DNA from 3 places in the Knoellia pratensis genome. Region 3 is predicted to be linked to each of the others. Evidence: predicted binding sites of a transcription regulator. Region 3 holds the regulator's gene; each other region holds the start of a gene.
What was found. Region 3 encodes LexA, which represses DNA repair genes until DNA is damaged. Its sites were predicted from a motif close to TCGAACANNTGTTCGA; they were not measured.

Region 1 (7,284 bases), on a different contig from region 3:
CCTGTGGGCCACTTCGAGCGTCCTCGCTGAGTCCGAGATCGTCGGCATCGAGATTGGTGAACTCGAGAGCGCTGCCGACCCCTCCACACCACCCGGCTATGTCACCCGCCTGCTCGACGCTCTCGAGCCCCTTCTGCGGGCAGTCGAAGGGCACTGACGAAGCCGGGGGGCTCATGTGACTTGACGCGGCCGGGGCTCACGCGTCTGGAGCCGCAACCCTCAGGATCCCCGCGAGCACTCGACGCAGAGCCTGCCCATCCTCAAGGTCGTCGCCGGTGAGGTGTACAAGGACGTTGTCAGGCTCCAGACCTTCCACACTGAAACGCGCCTCACGATTCTCGGCGTCGAGGTAGATCCAGTAGTCGACACAAGACGGCGGCCATTGATCCTGCCCGTATGAGTCGACGATGCCGCTATCGGGATAGCGATCGGCAAAGAGCAGCGGCTCTGCCTCCCAAAGAAGGGCCGCGATGCCCCCGCTTGGATTCGTCATCACCTGACGAACAAACCCCACGTTCGCCGCCTCGCAAAGGGGATCGCAGACCGCACACACGGACTCAGCCCAAGCGTGGTCCAGCGTGGTTGCCATGGTCGTCAACCTCGTGTCCGGGGGGCTCAGGGCGCGATGACACTGGCCTGGCACCGCCCGCACGGGGATGGATGGTGTCACGGATGTTGACAGTGACGTCATAGTGGTGTCATCATGACGTCATGGAACTCACCCGATATGTCGACTCGCTGCAGCAGCAGCTGGCCGTTGCAGCCGCCGCCGGCGGTCCTGAGGCTGAGGCGGTCGCCGAGCGACTCGCTGCTCTCGACTCCGCCGTGCGACTGACGTTGCAGGAAGCGGTTGTTGATGCCGCAGCCGAGATCACGCTGGCCCTCGCTCCAGGCTCGGTGGACGTCCGCCTCGCCGGGCGAGGGCTGGCATTCGTCGTCACGCCGGCGGCGTCCGAGCCCACGCCTGAGGTGACGTCACCAGTGGCGTCAAGCCCCGCGTCCGAGGAGGGCGACGAGGGCGGGACGTCGCGCATCACCTTCCGGCCCTCCGACCGACTCAAGGGCGACATCGAATCCGCTGCCGAGGCCCAGGGCCTCTCGGTCAACGCCTTCCTCGTCCGCACCCTCACCCTCGCCGTCCGCCAGGGCAGTGCGACCCCGCCCCCGTCAGCCGCCATGGGCGGTACCGGCGGCACGGTCACCACCCCCAAGGGCGGCCAGCGGCTGTCCGGGTGGGCCCAGTGACCTCCCCATGACCTTCCTCGACCACCTTCAGGAGACCCTCGTGACCACCTTCGACACGCCCGCACCCATCCGCGCCCGGGTCCGCCTGCACGCCGGCGGACTGCGCGTCATCGCGTCCGACACCGACCACACCGTCGTCACCGTGCTGCCCTCGCGCCCCGATCGGGCCGGCGACATCGATGCCGCCGAGCGCACGAGCGTCACTCTCGTTGACGGAGTCCTCGACGTCACCGCTCCGCGCGACCGGGGCATCAGCCTCGTCTGGCGACCGGCCTCCGTCGAGGTGCTCGTCGAGCTGCCGAGCGACTCCCACGTCGACGCCGAGACCGCTGCTGGGGACATCGAGACCACCGGCCGACTCGGCGAGTGCGCCCTCAAGACCTCGGCCGGCAACGTGCGCGCCGACGAGACCACCCGGGCCCGGCTGCGCACGTCGGCGGGCAACGTCGACGTCCGCCGGGCCACCGTCGAAGCCGACCTCAGCACCAGTGCCGGCAACGTCACCCTGGGGGACAGCGGCGGTCGCGCCACCCTTCGAGCGAGCACCGGCGACATCTCCGTGGGTCGCAGTGCGGGTCGCCTCGACGCGCGCACGTCCTACGGGCAGATGCGGGTCGACTCGATCACCGAGGGCGAGCTCACCCTCGCCACCGGCTACGGCTCCATCGACGTCGGTGTCCTCGACGGCACTGCTGCTCGACTCGAGGTCGCCTCCGACCACGGGCACGTGCGGAGCGAGCTCTCTCCGACCACCGGTCCGCCGCAGGACGCGGCACGCACGGCCACCATCGCGGCCGTCACCAAGTACGGCAACATCACGATCAGGAAGGCACTCTCATGACCACCGCCACTGCCAGGCCAGTCACTCCGGCCATCTCTGTCGCCGGGCTGCGCAAGTCCTACGGTGACGTCGACGTGCTCAAGGGGGTCGACCTCGACATCGCGCAGGGCAGCATCGTCGCCCTGCTCGGCAGCAACGGCGCGGGGAAGACCACTCTCGTGCGGATCCTGTCCACGCTGCTGACCGCCGACACGGGCGACGCGAGGGTCCAGGGCCTCGACGTCGTTACCGATGGCGCGGCAGTGCGGGCGGCGATCAGCCTCACCGGGCAGTTCGCCGCTGTCGATGAAGTGCTCACCGGTCGCGAGAACCTCATCATGATCGCCCAGTTGCGCCACCTGGACGGCCCCGCCCAGATCGCCGACGACGTCCTCGCGCGCTTCTCGCTCACCGACGCCGGTGGGCGACGAGTGGGGACCTACTCCGGCGGGATGCGGCGTCGACTGGACATCGCCATGAGTCTCATCGGCAACCCGAGCGTGATCTTCCTCGACGAGCCCACCACGGGCCTCGACCCCGAGGGCCGCCTCGAGGTGTGGGAGACCATCAAGCAGGTGGCGTCCCAAGGCGCGACCGTGCTGCTCACGACGCAGTACCTCGATGAGGCCGAACACCTCGCCGACCGCATCGCCATCCTTCACGAGGGTCGGATCATCGTCGACGGGACGTTGGCCGAGCTCAAGGCCCTGCTGCCACCAGCAGAGGTCGAGTACGTCGAGAAGCAGCCGAGCCTCGAGGAAGTCTTCCTCGCGGTCGTCGGCGCGAAGAAGAACTGAGGAGCCACCGATGACCACTTCAACCGCCACCGCCACGCCCGCCCCCGTTCCGGTCGCCACATCGTCAGCCGCGAGTCACTTCTTCGGTGACACCACCGTCCTGCTGCGCCGGTCCCTTCGGCACATCGCCCGTAGCCCCGACACGATCATCACGACGCTGATCATGCCGATCATGATGATGCTGCTCTTCGTCTACGTCCTCGGCGGAGCGATCGACACAGGGACGAAGTCCTACGTCAGCTACCTCCTGCCGGGCATCCTCGTCATCACCATCGCCTCGGGGATCTCCTACACGGCCTTCCGTCTCTTCACCGACATGCAGGGCGGCATCGTCGAGCGGTTCCGCTCGATGCCCATCGCCCGATCTTCGGTCCTGTGGGCCCACGTCCTGACCTCGCTCGTCGCCAACCTCATCTCGTTGGTCGTCGTCCTGCTCGTCGGACTGGCGATGGGATTCCGCTCTGGCGCAGGCCCGCTCGCGTGGCTGGCCGTCCTGGGCATCCTCACCCTGCTGACCCTGGCCCTCACGTGGGTGGCGGTCATTCCGGGACTCAAGGCGAAGACGATCGATGGGGCGAGCGCGTTCGCCTACCCGTTGCTCTTCCTGCCGTTCATCAGCTCGGCCTTCGTGCCCACCGCCTCCATGCCCGGGCCGGTGCGCGCCTTTGCAGAGAACCAGCCGATCACGACGATCGTCGATGTCCTCCGCCGCCTGTTCGCCGAGCAGCCCGTCGGGAACGACATCTGGGTCGCCATCGCCTGGTGCGTCGGCATCCTCGTCGTCGCCTACACCTTCGCGGTCCGCACCTACCGCGTGAGCGTCGCCGCCTGATCCGACCACGGATCAACGCAACGTATGCCGCACAGCCGAGCTGTGCGGCATACGCTCGTCTTCATGGGATATGAGTACAAGGTCGTCCAGGTCCGCGAAGGACTCATCGGCGGCAAGATGTCGGCCGGCAAACTCGAGTCGACCCTCAATGAATGGGCCTCCAAAGGTTGGCAGTGCAAGGCCATCACCGCAGTCGAGGTCAAGGGGCGCATTGGCCCCGGTGGCACCGAGGGTGTCCTCGTCACCTTCGAACGCGCCCTCGGCTGAGCCCGGCCCAGAACGCCGGTCGCTCCCGCGCCGGCGATGACGGGACGGGCAGGTCCGTGTGACATCCTGCGAAGCATGAGCACGCCGAGCAGTGCCGGGTGGTACGAGAACCCTGACAACCCCGAAGAGCTGCGCTATTTCGACGGCATCCTCTGGACCAAGAACACGACGCCGCTGCGCAAGCGGCCGCACCAGGGCCCGCCCGTCGTGCCGCCGTCCTCTGGCCCTCAGCAGCGCCCCGCGGGTTGGGGACCGCAGCCGCACCAACAGACCAGCCGCCCCGAGCCGAGGTCCTCGTCGGCGGTCCAGACGGGGCTGTCCGGGCAGCCGGTGCTCGCCCCCTACGGGCTGCGCGTCGTGGCCTACCTCATCGACACCCTCATCGTCGGTGCCGTGTCCCTGCTCCTCGGCGGATGGTTCCTGTGGAAGTCCATCGAACCGGTCTATGACCGCTTCGACACGGCCTTGGCCGCTGGAGACATCGAGGCCATGAGCGCCGCGATCTCGGAGGCGCGGCTGGGCTATCTCGCGGCGTTCCTCGGGTTGCAGCTCGTCGTGCTGCTCGCCTACCAGGTGTTCTTCCTCAAACGCTGGAGCGCGACGCCGGGAAAGCTCGCCGTCGGCATCAGTGTGCGCCGCCTCGATCGACCCGGTCCGCTCGACACCGACACGGCGATCAGGCGCGCCGGCTTCCAGGCCGTGGTGCAGGCGCTGGGCAACCTGCCCTACGCGTCACTGCTCGGCACGGTCCTTGTCGTGATGGACCTCGTCTGGCCGATCGCCGACAGCCAACGACAGGCGTTGCACGACAAGGTTGCCAAGACGATCGTGATCAAGGGCAAGGTCCAGCGCTGAATCTGCTGGCTGTCGGTGCGGCTTGCTAGCGTGGTCTTGAGGGACGTGACTCGTCGTGCCTGTTTGGTGAATTGGGTTGTGCCAGTTCGCAATTCAGCCCAGAGCGTAGCCCGAAATGCTTGACTCTAGAACTCACGTTCGAGTATTCTGGGGTCATGGAAAGCACCGCCGCGACCGCCGCCCTTGAGGGCCGGTATGCCGCGTTGCGTGCTTGCGCTGACCAGTTGAGTTCCGAGGAACTCCTGGACGTCATCGAGCTTGCGGAGCGCGAGAAGGACGCGGCGTCGGCCCGTCAGGCGGTCGCGTTGGCGCACCTGTCCGCGCGCGATGCGCACCGGCAGGAGGACGGCATGCCTGCGGAGGTGCACCACGGGTTGGGCTACCAACGTCTGGACGGTCCGGAGTTGGCGGCACCCAGGTTGGGGTGTTCGGTGTTCGTGGCGACGAACCGGATCCTGGACGCGATCCGGCAGATGACCCGCACCCCGGCCGTGGTCGATGCCATGGCCAGTGGTGACCTGGATGAGTACCGTGCCCGGGTTGTGACGGAGGAGACGGAGTTCTTGTCGGCGCAGTCCGCGGCGGAGGTGGTGGACCGGGTCAAGGACGTGTGGGGGCAGCTGACCGTGGGCCCGTTGCGTCAACTCCTGGCCCGGACCGCGGCGCTGGTGGACCCGGATGCGGTGACCGCGCATGTGGAGGACGAGCGCGCCCGGCGCGGGTTGACGCGCCGGACGGGGACGAACGGTACTGATCACTGGCGCGGTGACTTCCGTGTCGAGGACGCGCGTGGGGCGTGGGCTGCTGTCACCGAACGCGCCCGCCAGCTGGTGCGGGAGAACAAGGCCGACAGCCTCGAACTCGCCCGGGCTGACGCGATGATGGAACTCATCCTCGAACACAGTGATGTCAAAGTCATCGTCCACACCACCCGCGCCGCCCACGACAGCGACACCACCGCCACCACCGCCGACACCAACACCGCCGCGGCGAGCGGTGCAGCGGAGGATCTGGTTGAGGTGGGTGGCCTCGGGCAAGGTGGCACGACGTTCGTGCGCCGTGAATGGCTCGACAATGCTGGCGTCTCCGACCCCGACCGTGAACTGACCTGCGACACCACCACCGGTGCGCTCGTGCACGGTGACGTACCCGCAGCATTGGCACGCGGCCAAGCACAGGCCCGACGTGCTCACCGCGCACGGGAACGCGCCAAAGAGCACGCCGCGAAGGACACCAGGCGACGAAGCGGGTCCCGCAGCCCGGATTCGCCGACCGCAGCTTCGCCGACCGCAGCTTCACAACCTGTCCACGAGATCGTTGACGAGGCCGTCGACTTCAGCGAGTCCTACCGGGTGCCCGACCCCATGGCGCGCCTCATCCGGTTGCGCGACGGATCCTGCCGCTTCGCCGGGTGCACTGTGCCCGCGCACCAGTGCGACCTGGACCACGTCCGCCCCTGGCCGACCGGACCCACAAGCCCGATCGACCTCATGTGCCTGTGCCGGCGCCACCACCGCATCAAGCAACGCGACGGCTGGACCGTGACACTCCACCCCGACGGCACAGTCACCTGGACCGACCCCACCAGGCTGCAACGCACCACGTGGCCCGTGGACCACCTCCACCTCGTCACCGCCGGACACACCCACCGCGACCCGTCCGCGTCCACCACGTCCTCGGCGCGAGCCGACGGCGGCGAGATCCCGACCACCTTCGAGGAGGAGCTCATCGAACTCCTCGGCGGACCCGACAACGCCCAACCCCGCGCGTACCCGTTCGCGTTCGACCTCAACGGCAACACCTTCGGCGGCCCACCACCACGCATCGACCTCGACTTCAACCCCAGCTGGAACCGCTACCGGATCGACTTCCCACCGCGGCCACCGAGGCCGCCGCAACCCATTCCGTTCTGAGCCGGCATGTTCTGAGCCGGTGTGGTCAGGGCCGCCCTGTTCTGACCTGGCAGCGGCTGGAGTTCGTCAGCGGGCGGGGCGAATCGTCCCGACGCACTCGCCCAGCGAGATCGTCGTACCGTCCGGGCCGGGTGCGGTCGCCCGCAGGACGACCGTGTCGCCGTCTTCGAGGAACGTGCGCGTCGACCCGTCATCCAGAGTCACGGGATTCTGCCCACCCCAAGAGAGCTCGAGGAACGAACCGCGCTCGTCCTCGTTCGGCCCCGAGATCGTCCCGGAACCGAAGAGGTCGCCGTCGCGCAGGGTCGCGCCGTTGACGGTCATGTGGGCGACCATCTGCGCGGGTGACCAGTACATGGAGCGGTACGGCGGGCGCGTGACGACCGTGCCGTTCCACTCGACCTCATAGGTGATGTCGAGCCCGTAGGCCGTGCCCGCGCCATCGTCGGTCGACTCACCCTGCAAATAGGGCAGGGGAGTGGGGTCGGTCTGGCCCGGCAGCGGAACCCGCGCGGCACGTAGGGCCTCGGTCGTGATGACCCACGGTGCGATGGT
Region 2 (7,284 bases), on a different contig from region 3:
CCGATCCTGGCGTTCGGGCTCGTCAACCTCGAGATCCCCACCGAACTCAAGGTCTTCCTGGTCACCCTCATCCCGACCCTTTTGGGCATCCCTCTGCTCTTCGGCAAGAGAACGCGGCCGTGGGGCGTCGGACTCATGCTCGGTCTGGCGATCGGCAGCTTCGTCCTCGGCGGGGCCTGCGTGTCGATCATCGACGGCTCGTCCGGCTACTGACCATGGCGACGTTCTCCGCGACCAAGGTGTCCGAGGCGACCGTGGAACATCCGCGCGACCTCGTCTGGGACGTCCTCACCGACGCGGCAGCCATCGCCCGGCTGACCCCGCTGGTCCACTCGATCACTGCCAAGGGCGACCTGTGGCGCTGGCAGCTCGTCAGGATCCCGGTCCTCGGCCAGTCGTTCGAACTCGGCTTCACCGAGGCCATGAGCTACGACCCGAAGACCACGATCACCTTCGCCCACGCGCCTTCGGGCAAGGACTCCGAGCGAGCGGGGACCGACGGACGCTACGACCTCAGCGATGCGGGCACGGGTTCGACCCATCTGCGGATCGAACTGACCGTCACGGTGGACCTGCCCTTCCCGCGCCTGGCCAAACCCGCGATCCAGGCCACGATGCAGGGCGTTCTCGCCGCGATGGGTTCGGGCTTCGGGCGCGCCATCGACAAGGAGCTCAGGTCTCGAGCAACTCCACCTCGGTGACGACGATCGCGGCCCGGACCTTGCGCCCCGGCAGCCGATCGAGGACCGGTTCGAAGAGGGTGAGCGCGCGATACCACCAGCCGTACTTCGCTCCGATCGCCTGCTTCACCCGGGCCACAGCGGGAGCGCCGCGCTCAACTCGAGCGCGGGCGGCATACCGCGGAGCGTCTGGAGCAACACCGCCACGCATGTCGCACGGACGCACTTCGACGCGCGCGGTGTGCGCGAGGCGCTTCGTCTTGCCGGTGTCGTCGACGGTGACGATGAGCAGCTCGTCGCCGTCTGGCGCGATCCACACGGGCGTTGCGACGGGAGTTCCGTCGCGGCGGAACGTCGTCAGCTCGACGTACTGCTGCTCGCCGAGCAGCCTGGTTGCGTCATTCATGCGTGGGTATGCCGTCCCCTCAGGTGTGGATGAGATCGCGCCAGTTGTCGGGGACCTGGCCTCGTGGCCCGGGCGTCGGCTGGTCCTCGGGATGCGCCGCCGGCTCGGCAAGTGCCGGGCCCCGACCCATCTCCTCGGTCGTGTAGTTCCAGAACCACACCTCGCCGGGCTCATAGCTCGCGACGATCGGGTGACCGCTCTCGCGGGCGTGCGCGCTCGCGTGCTGGGCCGGCGAGGAGTCGCAGCAGCCGACGTGACCGCAAGCGGCGCAGCGGCGCAGGTGGACCCACCACCCCTTCGCCGCAGTGCATTCGACACATCCCGGGCCGGACGGCGCAACCGTCGGGTCGAGGTCCGCGGACTCGGGGAAGGTTACCGGAGCTGCCATGCGAGTGACGCTACTCCGCTCCCACCGGTGAGCAGATCAGCTGAGCAGGAGGGCGAGGATCGCGAGTGCCGGCGCCACGCCCTGGATCACGGCGCCACGCAGCTTGCTGCTGTCACTCGTCGCGAGGACGAGGGCGGCGGCGACCATCGATCCACACGCGGCATGGATGAGGGCGGTTGAGACGTCGTCAGACGATGCCGACCCGAAGGCACCCACTGCGATGCCGATGACGGCAATGATCGCCAGGAAGAGGTTGTAGAAGCCCTGGTTGTAGGCCAGGGGCTTCGTCACCTCTGCGGTCTCAGCGGTGGTGCCGAAGACAGCGCGGGTCTTGGGGTCGGTCCAGGCAAGCGACTCGAGCCGGAAGATGTAGACGTGGATGAGGGCTGCGATGCCGGCGAGGACGAACGCGACGGTGGTCATGGCGTGAGACTAGGGCCTCACCCCAACGACCGAGGGCGCCACAGGGCCTGACCTCCCCTGAGCAGGCGGCCATGCCGGCTCAGGCGGTGAGGCCGAACTCGCGGATCTCGTCCCAGTGATCGCTCTCCGCGGCCCAGGCTTCGGCGGCCTGCTGCTCGGCGAGGAATTCGTCAGCCCACTGGATGAGGAGGTCGTCGGGCGGTTCGTTGGCCCAGGGGTCGGGTGGGCCGGTGTCGAGGCGGGCACGTTCGGCCGCGCGCTGTTCAGCCGTGGCCCGCTTCGTCGCGCGTTCGCGCCGGATCTGGTTCAGTCGGGCGGGAAGTTCGCGGTCGTAGGAGCCCGGTGTCAGGTCCCACGTCACGCAGGACCCGTGCTCATCCGGTGGGTGCACGGTCGCGATGAACCTTTTGTCATGCACGAGCGTGTGGTGGCGCTGGCAGAGCAGGGCCGCGTTGGCCAGGTCGGAATCGCCACCATCAACCCAGTGGATGAGGTGATGAATCTTCACCCACCCCGCGGGCATGTCACAGCCCGGATAGGTACACATTTTGTCCCGGTGCCACAACGCCCGGCGTTGCTTCTTGGCGAACAACCGCACCGCCCGCCCCAGGTCCAACAACTCCCCGTCGGAGCCGAACACGACCGGGATGATGTCAGCGTCGCACGCGAGGTGGCGCACGATCGCTGGCGACAACATCGTGGCCTGAGCCCGCGACACCATGACCCGACCACACCCCTCGCCCGAGCCAGCGGACTCAGTGGTGACTCGAGATTCATCATCCGCCGCAGTCTGAGCAGCGTCGGCGTCGGCGTCGGTGCCGGTGCCGGGGTCTGCGTCGGGGAAATGCTGGAGGAGGTCATCCATGCCGATGCCCACGTGCAGGGTGGTCGGTGCCCCGCCCGGTGAACTCTTCGCTGCGGCGTCCTCCCCCGCGACCCGACCACACACCGCCGCCAAGGCTTCCGCGCGACGCTGCTCGGCCGGTCGCAGATCCCGCTCCCCGGTGACGTCGTTCGGAGCGGGCTGGGACAACGGGCCGATCGCGGCTTCCAAGGTTGCAGCCTGCTGCGGGGTCAGGCCGAGCCGGTACTCCGTGATGTCGGCGTCATTGACCCGCGGCGAGGTCAGGTACGCCGCCTTCCGCAACTTGCTCTGCGTGTCGTCGAACTCACCCTCCACCCCGAACATCGCGATCAGGTGCGGGCGAAGTCTGCGGGCTTCGGCGGGTCCCCACTGCACACCCTGGTCCAGGATCGCCTTCGCCACCGTCGGCACCGCCTCGGGACACAACTGATCCTCGAGCTCGGTCATCTCCTTGAGCGCCGTCAACGCCAACCCGGGACCGACCTCACCGGTGATCACCCGCACCCACACAATCCCCTCGGGCCGTTCCGCGTCCGCGAACGCGCCCGCACTCGGACCCGCCGTGGACCACAACCCGCCCGGCACCGAGCAAGCCACCTCCTGCGCCAACTGCGCGACCTGACCTGCCCCGTCCTGCTGCAACGACGGCGCGTGTTCGCGCACCCACGAATGCACCGACCCCACCCCGCGACGCGCCGACGTGAACTCACCCCGGTGCGCTGCTTCCGCGGTGACGCGCACCTGCGCGGCGCCCGCACGGGCCTTGACGTCATCAGCCAGGCGCATGAACTCCGCGAGCTCGGGGCCGCTCAACCGGGCCAGCACCTCCCCCAACGGACCCACCCCGGAAGCATCCGATGCCAACGCGTCACGGGCACCCTCCAACGCTGCGCGCAGTCGCGCGACGTCGGTTGCGGGTGCTTCGTTCATGCCCCCATTGTGCTAGAACTCACGTTCGACTGTCAAGCATTTTCAGCTACGCTCTGGGCTGAATTCGCTACTCCCACAGGCGAATTCGCGCGAAGGCACCCCACGCTGGCTCGGACTGCAACCCCGACTCAACCGACGTTAACAACGACCGCCGACACTGCCCCCTGAGCCGCCGACACGGCAGGATGATCGCCATGGACTCTGCTCCCCGACCGCGCAAAGTACGCCTCGCCGACACTCGCGCCCGGCTCGAGAACGACATCGACCTCTGGGTCGCGACAGCGCACCCCGACGGCGGGGCCCCGGGGCTCGTCCCGCTGTCGTTCGACTGGAACGGCAGCGACTTCCTCCTCGCGACCGGTCGCAACACCCCTGCCGGACGCAATATGCGCGACAGCGGACTCGTCCGCCTCTCGCTCGGCGACCTGCGCGATGTCGTCATGGTCGACGGGTCGGTCGTCGAGCTCCCACTGTCTGACGTGCCTTCGGCACGCTGGGAGGCGTATGCCGCTCGCACCGGTTGGGATCCGCGGGAAGCAGGCCCGGACTACGCGGCATACGCGGTGAGCCCGGTGACGATCCAGGCGTGGCGCGAGTCTCCCGAACTCGCCAACCGCACCCTCATGCACGCAGGACACTGGCTGACGTGACGACAGGCGTCCGTGGTCAAATTCGCGCAGCGGTCGACGCGTGGGCAGAGGTCCTCGTCGCCCGAGGCATTGCTGACGTGCTCCTCGGCGACCGGTTGGACGGACTCAACCAGCCTCTGCCGCGACCTCCGGACGCGCCGTGGCTCGGTTGAGACGCCAGGTGGCGCCCACGATGCCGATGACGACGGCAGCGACCAGTGGCCCGGTGACGTGGTTGCTCGGTGAGAGTGACTGCACGAACACGTCGCGGCCGGCGTCGGCCACCTCGCGGAGCCGCTCGGCACGCGGGGATCCCTGGCTGGCGTAGCCGGTCACGTAGACCATGAGGGTGAGCACCGACGGGACAACCCACCCGATGGCGAGCGCAACGAACCAACCGAGAAGTCGCGTCGTCGGCCGGAACCCACAGACCGCCAGAACGACACCGAGGAGAATGCCGCTCACCCACGGGCCCAGCTGGGCGATGCGGTTCAACCACTCGGGAATGGGGCCCGGAGGGTCAAACAGCAGGTCAACGAACCAGGACCCCGCGAGCGACGCGGCCGTCGCGCCCCCGAGGAGCAGCGGCCACCCCTTCCCGCGGGCAACGCCCACCCCGACGAGGACTCCGAAGACACCCGTGCCGAGGGCAGCGGCGACCAACGCGCCAACGAGGAGGCGCGCCTCGTCCGACTGAACAAGGCCGGGCCGGACTGCGAGGTAGGTCTGGGTGAGCGCGATGACGAGGGCGATGAGAGCGCCCGCCGCAGCGAGACCGCGACGGTGCCGCACACCTGGTGCCGCCAGGAATGACACTGCCAGTGCCGCCGTCCCCCCGATGACTCCGCCGACAAGCAGTGTCGGGAAGGCGTACTCGTTGAACGGCAGCGCCACGACCGGGCCCTTGAGGGTGTCGAAGCGTGCCCACCCGGCTGAGACCTCCGCGTGCATCCCGTGGACGATCCAGGGCATGTGGCCCACAACCCAGAACGCCGCGGCTCCCCCCACGAGCACGGCCCATCCGGGCAGTACCCGCCACCGGTCGTGCTTGATCGTCATGTCCCCCATGTTTGCCATGCGCCAACCATGTCACCCGCGACGCGCGCGCAACAGGATGTCGTGTCCGCGTTCGGATTGCCGCTCCAGATGCGCTCGGTCAGGCCGAGTGCACGGCGCACTCCGCCGCGCGGCGCTGCATCGTCACCTTGTCCTGGGCGTTGCCAGCGAGCGAGGCTGCTCTCAGGAAGTCCTCCCGCGCCTGCTCGTGCAACCCCGCCGTGCACTCGAGGTCCCCAGCGACAGCCGGGAGCAGGTGATAGCTCGCGAGGGCCGGCAGACTCCGGAGCGGCGCGATGATCGCGAGGCCCGCGTCTGCGCCGAACGCCCGACCCACCGCCACCGCGCGGTTGAGTTCGACGACGGGCGACGGGACGACCTGGACCAGCCCGTCATACAGCGCGGCGATGCGGACCCAGTCCGTCTCCTCCGCCGTCGCAGCCCGCGCGTGGCATGCCGCGATCGCGGCCTGGAGCGCATACGGCCCGGCCGTCCCTCGCAGGGCATCGATCCGGTCGATCAGCTCCAGCCCACGACGGATGAGCAACCGGTCCCAGCGCGTTCGGTCCTGGTCGAGCAGCAGCACTGCCTCGCCATCCGCACCGACACGAGCCGCGAGCCGCGACGTCTGGATCTCCATGAGCGCGAGCAGCCCGAGCGACTCGGCGTCACTCGGCGTGAGGGCGCCAAGCATCCGGCCGAGCCGCAGGGCCTCCTCGCAGAGGTCGGTGCGGACCCACGCATCGCCGGACGACGCGGCATACCCCTCGTTGAAGACGAGATAGACGACCTCGCGGACGGCCTCGAGACGCGCGGGGCGCTCCTCTGGTCCCGGCAGCTCGAAGCGGATGTTGGCGGCAGCGAGCGTGCGCTTGGCGCGCACAATGCGTTGCGCGACAGTCGATTCCGGAGTGAGGAAGGCGCGCGCCACTTCGGCCGTCGTGAGACCGCACACGAGTTTGAGGACGAGTGCCGAGCGCGCGTCGGGCGCCAGGAGCGGGTGGCACGACATGAAGATCAGGCCGAGGAGGTCGTCCGCGAGGTCGCCGTCGACGATGCGGTCCACATCCAGCTCGGTCGTCTCCGCGGCGGTGGCCGCGACGGTCCGCAACTTGTCACGACCGGTGTCCCGACGGCGAATTCGATCGATGGCGAGGTAGCGCGACGTCGTCGTCAGCCATGCGGCCGGATTGTCGGGTATGCCGTCCGCTCGCCATTTCTCGACGGCTGCGGCGAACGTGTCCTGGGCCAGCTCCTCGGCGGTGTCGAGGTCGCCGACGAGCCGGCCCAGGCGAGCGACGAGCCGCGGTGACTCGACCCGCCACAACGTGGCGATCGTCGCGTCCACGGCTGCGGTGCTCATGTCAGGCGAGGTCGGAATACTCGACGACCTGGCGGACGTCGACGCGGTGCGTGCCGACGACGAGGGCGAACTTGCGGGCGTGCTCGACGGCCTCCTCGAGCGACGAGACGTCGAGGATGGCGAACCCGGCGATGAGTTCCTTGGCCTCGGCGAACGGTCCGTCGATGACACGAACGGAGCCATCGGTCACCTCGACGCGAGCGCCCTTGCTGCTGCTGTGGACGCCCTCGCCCCCGAGGAAGACACCGGAGAGCTGCGCCTCGCGCATGTACTCACCGATGGCGGCCTGCTCCTCCGGCGAAGGCACGATGCCGTCCTCGTTGGCTTGGGTCTGGTAGTGCATGACCATGTAGCGCATTCAGTTCTCCTCAGTGATGTTCGGGGTTCGTTCAGGCCTTCGCCGGGGCGTAGACCAAGTGCAGCACTCCGGTGCTGAACGTAGTGGACGAGACGAGGCGGAGGGGCACGGTCGCGCCGTCGGCAAAGAGCTTCTTGCCCGAGCCGACGACGATCGGGTGGACGAGCAGGTGCAGCTCGTCGACAA
Region 3 (7,284 bases):
ATGAAGGAACGCGGACCCGAGTTGCTGCGCGAACTGCTGGCGGGCGGCAAAGCCATGACGCGCAAGGAGATCGGGCCAGCGTTTGCCGAGGCTGGCCTCCCAGGGCCGGGCGAGCCCATGGCACACCAGCTCATCGTCGGCGAGGTGCGGTCAGTGATCTGCTCCGGGCCACCCCGCGGGACCGAACACACCTACGTCCTGGTCGATGAGGTGATCCCGGCGGCAGAGTCGGATTCGTGGTCACGCGAGCGGTCGGCGGTCGAGCTCACCCACCGCTTCCATGCCGGACACGGCCCCGCATCAGAGCGTGACCTTCAGCGTTGGAGCGGCCTGACGCTCACCGAGATCCGTTCTGCCACAGCCGAACTCACGACTTCGCCATCCCTGCAGTCCTCACACCCGATGGAGTCGGTCGAGTGCCAGGGCGAGACGCTCTGGTTCGACCCCTCGGTGACGGCGCGCACGACACGCGACCACACGGCATACCTGCTGTCGACGTTCGACGAAGCGGCGCTGACCTATCCGACGATCGGGTTCACACGACGCAGCCGCGAGGCCGACCGGACGCGCCTGGTCTCGGAGGCCGGTGGCGGCATCGTCGTCGTGGACGGACATGACATCGGTACGTTCAAGCGCAAGGCCGAGGCCAAGCAGGCCACGGTGACGATCCGGCCCGAGGTCGACCTGAATCCAGCCGAACGGGACGGCATTGCCGAGGCGGCTGAGTTCCTCGCGGCCTTCCACGAGCTACCGCTGCGCCTCGTCTTCGCCTGAGACCGCGGCGTCCCACTCCTCCTTGAGGAGCGCATAGGTGCAGCCGTCGATCCAGCCGAGTTCGGCCTGCCACGAGTCCTGCACGCCGTACTGCTCCAGTCGCATGCCGACCTTCTCGAGAACCCGCCGCGAGGCGATGTTGTCGGCGTAGCAACCGGCCGTCACCCGACGCAGGCCCAGGTTGTCGAAGGCCAAGGAGAGCAGGTTGTGGGCCAGCTCCGTGGCATAACCGTGGCCCGCGTGCGCCGGGTCGAGGATGTAGCCGAGCATTCCCTCGACCTTGATGGACTCCGGCGCGTCGTCCTGGCCCATGCCATCGAGGACTTCCAACATTCCGCTGCCGATGTGCTGGTCCCCCACGAGGGCGATGCACGAGTGGTCGTCTGGATCCTCGACCGACGCGAGCCACTTCTGCCGGAAGGTCGCGGGATCGACGGTGGCCCGAATGAGCCAGCGTCGGACCTCGGGATCATTGCGGTAGGTCAGCATCTGGTCGATGTCGCCATCGGTCACCGGCCGCAGGGTCAGGCGCTCAGTCGTGCGCGGCCAGGCGATCTCGGGAGAAGTCATGCGCCATGCCTAACAGGCGAGAAGCCCTGACCGCCAACGCCTTTCCCCCCACCCCTCCCGTGCATTTCTCACCCATTCCCCCGAAAATCACGCGACACGCCGTTGTCCCGTGACCATGATCGGGTGGTGACCGACCGCATCGAGCTCGCCGCCCGCAACAATGCGCTCTGGTGCGATGGCGTATGCCGCTCGCACGGGATCTCGGGAACGTTCGGCTCTGCGGTGTGGTCGAGCCCGGTACGCACTCCTCCGCTCTACCCGGACGCCGTCACCCTCACGGAGTCGACCAGCGAGCTCGACATCCTGCAGCGCATCGACGCCGCTGCCGGAGCCTCGATCAAGGACAGTTGGGCGAGCCTGGACCTGACCAGGGCCGACTTCGCCCCGCTCATCGCGGGTGAATGGCTCTGGCTCGACGCCGACGATGCCGCCGCACGCACTGGCGGCGACGGTGGGACCTGGCGCGAAGTTCGATCGGCAGCGCAGATGGAGGGGTGGAGTCGGGCCTGGGCGTCAGCCCCGCAGGACGCAGTCATTCTCGGTCCCTCGCTGCTCGCAGAAGAGGGGGTGAAGGTCCTGGCCGCAACAGAGGGTGAGCACGTGACCGCCGGGTGCATCGTCAACGTGACGGGCCAGGTCGCAGGCATCACCAACGTCTTCGCGGCAGACGGGGACGATGCGCGCGCGTGGGTCGGAGCCGCCGCTGCAGCGGCACTCGTGGCACCGGGTCACCACCTTGTCGGGTGGGAGTCGGGCGATGGTGTCGCGGCGGCGCGTGCCGCTCGCTTCGACACCATCGGCCCGCTCACCGTCTGGATCCGCTGACGAGTCAGACCTCGTTGGTGCCGAACCCTTCACGCTCGGCACGCTCGTGCGAGTCCACGGTCTCCTGGAAGAAGGTGATCGTCAGGCCGGCTGGCGCCTCGAGCCGCGAGTTGAGCGACATCCACGGCGTGAGGACCGGCTCAGCCACGACGGTCGCACCGACGTCCTCGGCCTCACGCGTCGCCGACTCCGCGTCGTCAACCTCGAAGGCGATCCGGATCTTCGGGCTCGGGGTTCCGCCGGCCTCGACCGCGTCAATCGCGACCTTGTGCGCGGGGCTCGCAATCTCGAACGTCGCCCGCCCGGCCTCGAGGATCGCGACACGGTCGTCGCCGCCCTCGGAGAACGCCGCAATCTCGTCCATGCCCAGCACGTCGCGATAGAACCGGACCGCCTCGTCATAGTCCTGCGCCTCGACAACGATCCGCAGTTGCTTGACCTTCTGAATCTTCTCGTTCGTCATGAGAGGTCCAAGCGCAAACTGCCCCGACTTATTGCGCAGCAAAGAGCGCCCCGCACCAACAGTGGCGGGGCGCTCTCCCTGCTGAGTCGGAGAGGGGTCGAAGCTCATCCAAGGACTCAGGACCGAGCCGGGGTCGAAGCGGCTCGGAGTTCGTGGTGTGTGTCTGTGCGATCAGCCCTGCGGGATGACGATGGCCTGGCCGACCTGGACCTGCGCGCTGGCAAGGTCGTTGGCGTCCTGGAGCATCGACACACCAGTCGCGATGGACACGCCGGTCAAGTTCTCGGCGGCAATCTCGGAGAGGGTCTGTCCCTGCTGGACGGTCACCGTCTCGGCGGGCGCCGACGCGGCAGCCCCACCGGTGAGAGCGACGAACGCCACAAGGAGAGCGACGAGCACGACGGCACTGGTGAGAACGAGTCGTCCGGCCCGGGTCAGACGCAGCGCGGGCTGCGCCACCTCGCGCACCGACTCGCCCGTGGGAACGGACACGAGCCGCGGCTGCGGGGCACGACGCGGAACGGGCCGGGGTGCGGCATACCCATTGGTGGTGCCGTCCAGCAATGCAGCGCTGTCCAGAACTGCAACTGCACTCATGGTGTCCTCCTGGGTCGATGTCACGATCGAAACGGTGTTCGAACGAACGCTTGTACGATTTCTAGCACGGATGTTCGAGGACTTCAAGACACGCGTCGAACAGATGTTTGAAACATGTACTCGAACTCCGTAGTCTGTGCTCATGTCAGGAAGCCAATCAGGCACCACTGACAACGCCCCGCGAGGAGACGAACCCATGAGCGACAAGCGCCGCCACGACGCCGACGACAGTGTTGTGCAGCAGCTGCCCGACCGCGACCCCGGTGACGGCACGCTCACGGTGCGTCAGCGCAAGGTTCTCGACGTCATCCGCAACTCCGTGGATCGGCGCGGCTACCCGCCGAGCATGCGCGAGATCGGCCAGGCAGTTGGCCTCACCTCCCCCAGCTCGGTGTCGCACCAGCTCAATGCGCTCGAGAAGAAGGGCTACCTGCGCCGCGACCCCAACCGGCCGCGCGCGCTCGAGGTCATCTCGCCCGACACGCCGAGCGACATCCGCGGCTATCGCGGTGGCGCCTCGCCCGACGACATCGACGCCGAGATGGATCCGACCGGTTCGGGTGACGCGCGTCCCGAGGCGAGCTACGTGCCCGTCCTCGGACGGATCGCCGCCGGTGTGCCGATCATGGCTGAGGAGATGGTGGACGAGGTCTTCCCGCTGCCCAAGCAGATCGTCGGCGAGGGCTCGCTCTTCCTGCTCAAGGTCGTGGGTGACTCGATGATCGACGCCGCCATCTGCGACGGTGACTGGGTCGTCGTGCGTCAGCAGCCCAACGCCGACAACGGCGACATCGTGGCCGCGATGCTCGACAACGAGGCGACAGTCAAGACGTTCAAGCGCAAGGACGGCAAGGTCTGGCTCATGCCGCACAACCCCGCCTTCGACCCGATCGACGGCGACCACGCCACCATCCTGGGCAAGGTCACCGCGGTCCTCCGCCGGATCTAGTCCACACTCACAGCGAGTTCGTCCGCCAACGCGGACAACGTGACGCCGAGCGACGCATCGATCCGATGCGTTGTCTCGGCGTCGCCGCGTGTGGGGCCCTTCGTGACGACCACGACGGGTATGCCGTGTGCGGCCGCCCGTCGTACGAACCGGTAGCCGCTCATCACCTTGAGCGACGACCCCAGCACGACGAGCGCGGGCGCCGCGTCGGTGAGGGCGAAACACTGCTCGACCCGCGCCTTGGGAACGGAACCACCGAAGAAGACGACGTCGGGTTTGACGGTGTCGGCACGGCATACGAGACAGCGTGGAGCGACAAAGGTCTGGACGGCCGAGTCGGCCAGGACGATGTCGCCGTCGGGCCGGATCTGACTGCTCACCTGAGAACCGTCGCCGACGAGTCCCATTGCGAGAGAGGCGAATCCGGGGTTGGCGTCGTCCATGAACGCCTGGACGAGGTCGCGGTCCACGCGCTCCCCGCAGGTGAGGCATTCGACCTCGGCGAGGCTCCCGTGGAGCTCGATGACGTCACGCGTGCCGGCGTCCTGATGGAGTCCGTCGACGTTCTGGGTGATGACCGTGCCGAATGCCCCGGCGCGCTGGAGCCCGGTGACGGCGCGGTGTCCGGCGTTGGGTTCGGCCGCACTGAAGCGCTGCCAGCCGATGAAGCTGCGAGCCCAATAGCGCTGTCTCGCAGCACTCGTCGCAATGAACTCCTGGTGCGACATTGGCGTGACCCGACGATTGCCGTCCGGGCCGCGGTAGTCCGGGATGCCACTCTCGGTGGAGATGCCGGCACCGGTGAGGACGAGCGCTGGATCGCAGTCGCGCAACAGGGCAGCCACGTCGGCGACGCTGACGTTGGTGCTCATGTTGGACCTGACCGCAGAACTCACCGCACCATCGTAAGTCGGCACGAGACCGCCCCCGAGGGGTCAGGGCGGCGCGACGCCGAGTGACACGCTCATCAGGCGGACGCCAGGATCGCCCTCGCAGAAGTGACGGTTGCGAAACCTCCACCGTGCAGGTTCGTCGCCGTGGCCCGGGCCAGGTCCTCGGCCGACATCACTGCGCCGTCCGGCCCCGCCAGGTCGAAGGTGCTCGTCGCGTCGATCGGCACGATGACGTCGTAGCCGAGGTTCCCGCCCATTCGCGACGTCGTCTCCACGCACATGTTCGTCTGGATCCCGATGACGACGATCTGGCTGATGCCGCGTCCACGCAGCCAGCCGTCGAGGTCCGGCTCACCGATGAAGGCCGAGTTGACGCTCTTGGTCACGAGGACGTCGGCCTTGAGCTCTGCCACCCACGCGACCACGTCGTTGCCGGGCTGCCCCGGGCGCAGCGGTGAGGCGGAGCTCGTGCTGTCGTGGCGTACGACGACCAGGGGTCGACCCGACTCGCCCCACTTGTGCGCGAGTTCGCGCATCCGCTCCTGCGCCGCCGCGGCATCTGGACCGGGGCGCCCCCACGCCGCGTCGTCGAATCCGTTCTGGATGTCGATCAACACCAGGGCGGCGTTGTCGGCGATGGCGGGCAACGGAGCAGTCTCGGAGGTCATGTCACCACCTCACACCGAGGGCAACCCGTCGGCCTAGTGGCTCCCACGACATCATCCGCAAACTTTCCGCCACTTCCCACGTTGCGTCTGCGGATGTGGCGGCTCCAGCGACCCTTCACGCAGACGCAAGGGAGAGGCCGGGGCGGTCACTCGCCGGGGCAGGCGTTCTGGTGGACGAGGGCCCCCGTGACCATCCAGCGCCAGTCCGTGGCCGACCCTCCCGCGTGGGCCCCGGCGCCACACTGGCACTTCCAGTGCCAGCGCCCGAGGGCGTCACAGCTGACGTCCGGGTGGTGGCTGCGGCGGGCTGTCCGCCGGCGGATCGTGGTCTTCATGTACGGAAGGAGGCGGCGCTCTCCCCACAGATACGCCGCACCACCACAGGACCCTGCATCACACCCTGTGCAGAGGACTGGAACTTTGATAACTGAGCGTTATAGAATGCATCCATGATTGATGCAGCCGGACTCCGGGTCATGCGCGCCATCGCCGATGAAGGCAGCTTCACCGCGGCGGCGCTCTCGCTCGGCTACTCCCAGCCCGCCATCTCGCAGATGGTTCGCCGCCTCGAGACACGCACGGGCACGACGCTCGTCGAGCGCATCGGTCGCAGCGTGCGGCTCACCGAGGCCGGCGCCGTGCTCGCCCGCCACGCGGGCCCTGTCCTCTCTGCTCTTGACGCCGCCGAGGAAGAAGTCGCGGCCATCGCCGGACTGCGCTCCGGCCGCGTCCGGCTCATGGCCTTCCCCAGCGCGTCCGCGACCCTCGTCCCCAAGGCGCTGGCCAAGGTCAAGGCCGACCACCCCGGTGTCACGATCACGTTCAGCGAAGCCGAACCACGCGAGTCCCTTGCGGCCCTGCGCGCCGGCGAGTGCGACCTTGCAGTGGCCTTCGTCTACGAGGGCACCGACCTCGGTCGCGGCGAAGAGGACCTCGACGCCTTCGTCACCACTCCCCTCCTCGACGACGAGGTGCTGCTCGCAGTCCCCCGCACCCACGAGCTCGCCCACGCCAAGAACGTCGACATGGCCGCCCTCAAGGACGAGACCTGGATCGCTGGCTGTCCGCGCTGTCGCGGCCACCTCCTCCAGCTCGCGAGCACGGCCGGCTACGTCCCCAACATTGCCTACGAGACCGAGGACTACGTCGCGGTCATGGGTCTCATCGCCGAGGGCCTGGGTGTCGCGGTCATCCCCGACCTCATCCTCAAGACCGTCCACCACGAGGACGTCGCCGCGCTCCCGATGACGCCGGCCTCGCGCCGTCACATCGTGGCCGTGACCACGCCGGACCTCCAGCGCGTGCCGGCGGTCAAGGCCACCCTCGACGCCCTCGTCGAGAGCGCCAAGGCGTCGAGCGCCAAGACCCGCAAGAAGGCCTTGGCCCACTGATCGACCGCGCCATTCACTTCGCCGTGACAACCTCCAGTCGACCGTCACGCTCGACGACGGCGACGTGCCCACGCTGGTCGGTGCGATAGGCGGCATACCCGTTGCTCCTGAGCATCGCCAGGTGCGCGGCCGTCGGATGCCCGTAGTCGTTGTC

Region 1: a site for LexA is predicted at 4,943-4,958, ahead of ACFQRE_RS14200 (HNH endonuclease signature motif containing protein). Genes of this name have one in related genera too.
Region 2: a site for LexA is predicted at 3,706-3,721, ahead of ACFQRE_RS03165 (HNH endonuclease signature motif containing protein). Genes of this name have one in related genera too.

What each region holds. Positions count from the first base shown of each region.
Region 1 is NZ_JBHTDJ010000003.1:897,718-905,001, forward strand. It holds gene ACFQRE_RS14160 (arginase family protein) at 1-157, shown strand, start outside; gene ACFQRE_RS14165 (hypothetical protein) at 197-589, opposite strand; gene ACFQRE_RS14170 (histidine kinase) at 712-1,245, shown strand; gene ACFQRE_RS14175 (DUF4097 family beta strand repeat-containing protein) at 1,253-2,086, shown strand; gene ACFQRE_RS14180 (ABC transporter ATP-binding protein) at 2,083-2,862, shown strand; gene ACFQRE_RS14185 (ABC transporter permease) at 2,873-3,694, shown strand; gene ACFQRE_RS14190 (DUF4177 domain-containing protein) at 3,758-3,961, shown strand; gene ACFQRE_RS14195 (RDD family protein) at 4,037-4,816, shown strand; gene ACFQRE_RS14200 (HNH endonuclease signature motif containing protein) at 4,972-6,729, shown strand; gene fahA (fumarylacetoacetase) at 6,796-7,284, opposite strand, start outside.
Region 2 is NZ_JBHTDJ010000001.1:679,865-687,148, reverse strand. It holds gene ACFQRE_RS03190 (hypothetical protein) at 1-213, shown strand, start outside; gene ACFQRE_RS03185 (hypothetical protein) at 216-701, shown strand; gene ACFQRE_RS03180 (PPOX class F420-dependent oxidoreductase) at 673-1,086, opposite strand; gene ACFQRE_RS03175 (UBP-type zinc finger domain-containing protein) at 1,106-1,474, opposite strand; gene ACFQRE_RS03170 (DUF1304 domain-containing protein) at 1,511-1,897, opposite strand; gene ACFQRE_RS03165 (HNH endonuclease signature motif containing protein) at 1,977-3,692, opposite strand; gene ACFQRE_RS03160 (pyridoxamine 5'-phosphate oxidase family protein) at 3,887-4,342, shown strand; gene ACFQRE_RS03155 (hypothetical protein) at 4,448-5,380, opposite strand; gene ACFQRE_RS03150 (RNA polymerase sigma factor) at 5,478-6,740, opposite strand; gene ACFQRE_RS03145 (YciI family protein) at 6,742-7,098, opposite strand; gene ACFQRE_RS03140 (dihydrofolate reductase family protein) at 7,130-7,284, opposite strand, start outside.
Region 3 is NZ_JBHTDJ010000004.1:10,705-17,988, reverse strand. It holds gene ACFQRE_RS16205 (winged helix DNA-binding domain-containing protein) at 1-774, shown strand, start outside; gene ACFQRE_RS16200 (GNAT family N-acetyltransferase) at 748-1,344, opposite strand; gene ACFQRE_RS16195 (hypothetical protein) at 1,471-2,169, shown strand; gene ACFQRE_RS16190 (VOC family protein) at 2,174-2,632, opposite strand; gene ACFQRE_RS16185 (LysM peptidoglycan-binding domain-containing protein) at 2,804-3,229, opposite strand; gene lexA (transcriptional repressor LexA) at 3,426-4,178, shown strand; gene ACFQRE_RS16175 (Sir2 family NAD-dependent protein deacetylase) at 4,175-5,074, opposite strand; gene ACFQRE_RS16170 (cysteine hydrolase family protein) at 5,146-5,739, opposite strand; gene ACFQRE_RS16165 (hypothetical protein) at 5,886-6,074, opposite strand; gene ACFQRE_RS16160 (LysR family transcriptional regulator) at 6,189-7,130, shown strand; gene ACFQRE_RS16155 (ComEC/Rec2 family competence protein) at 7,144-7,284, opposite strand, start outside.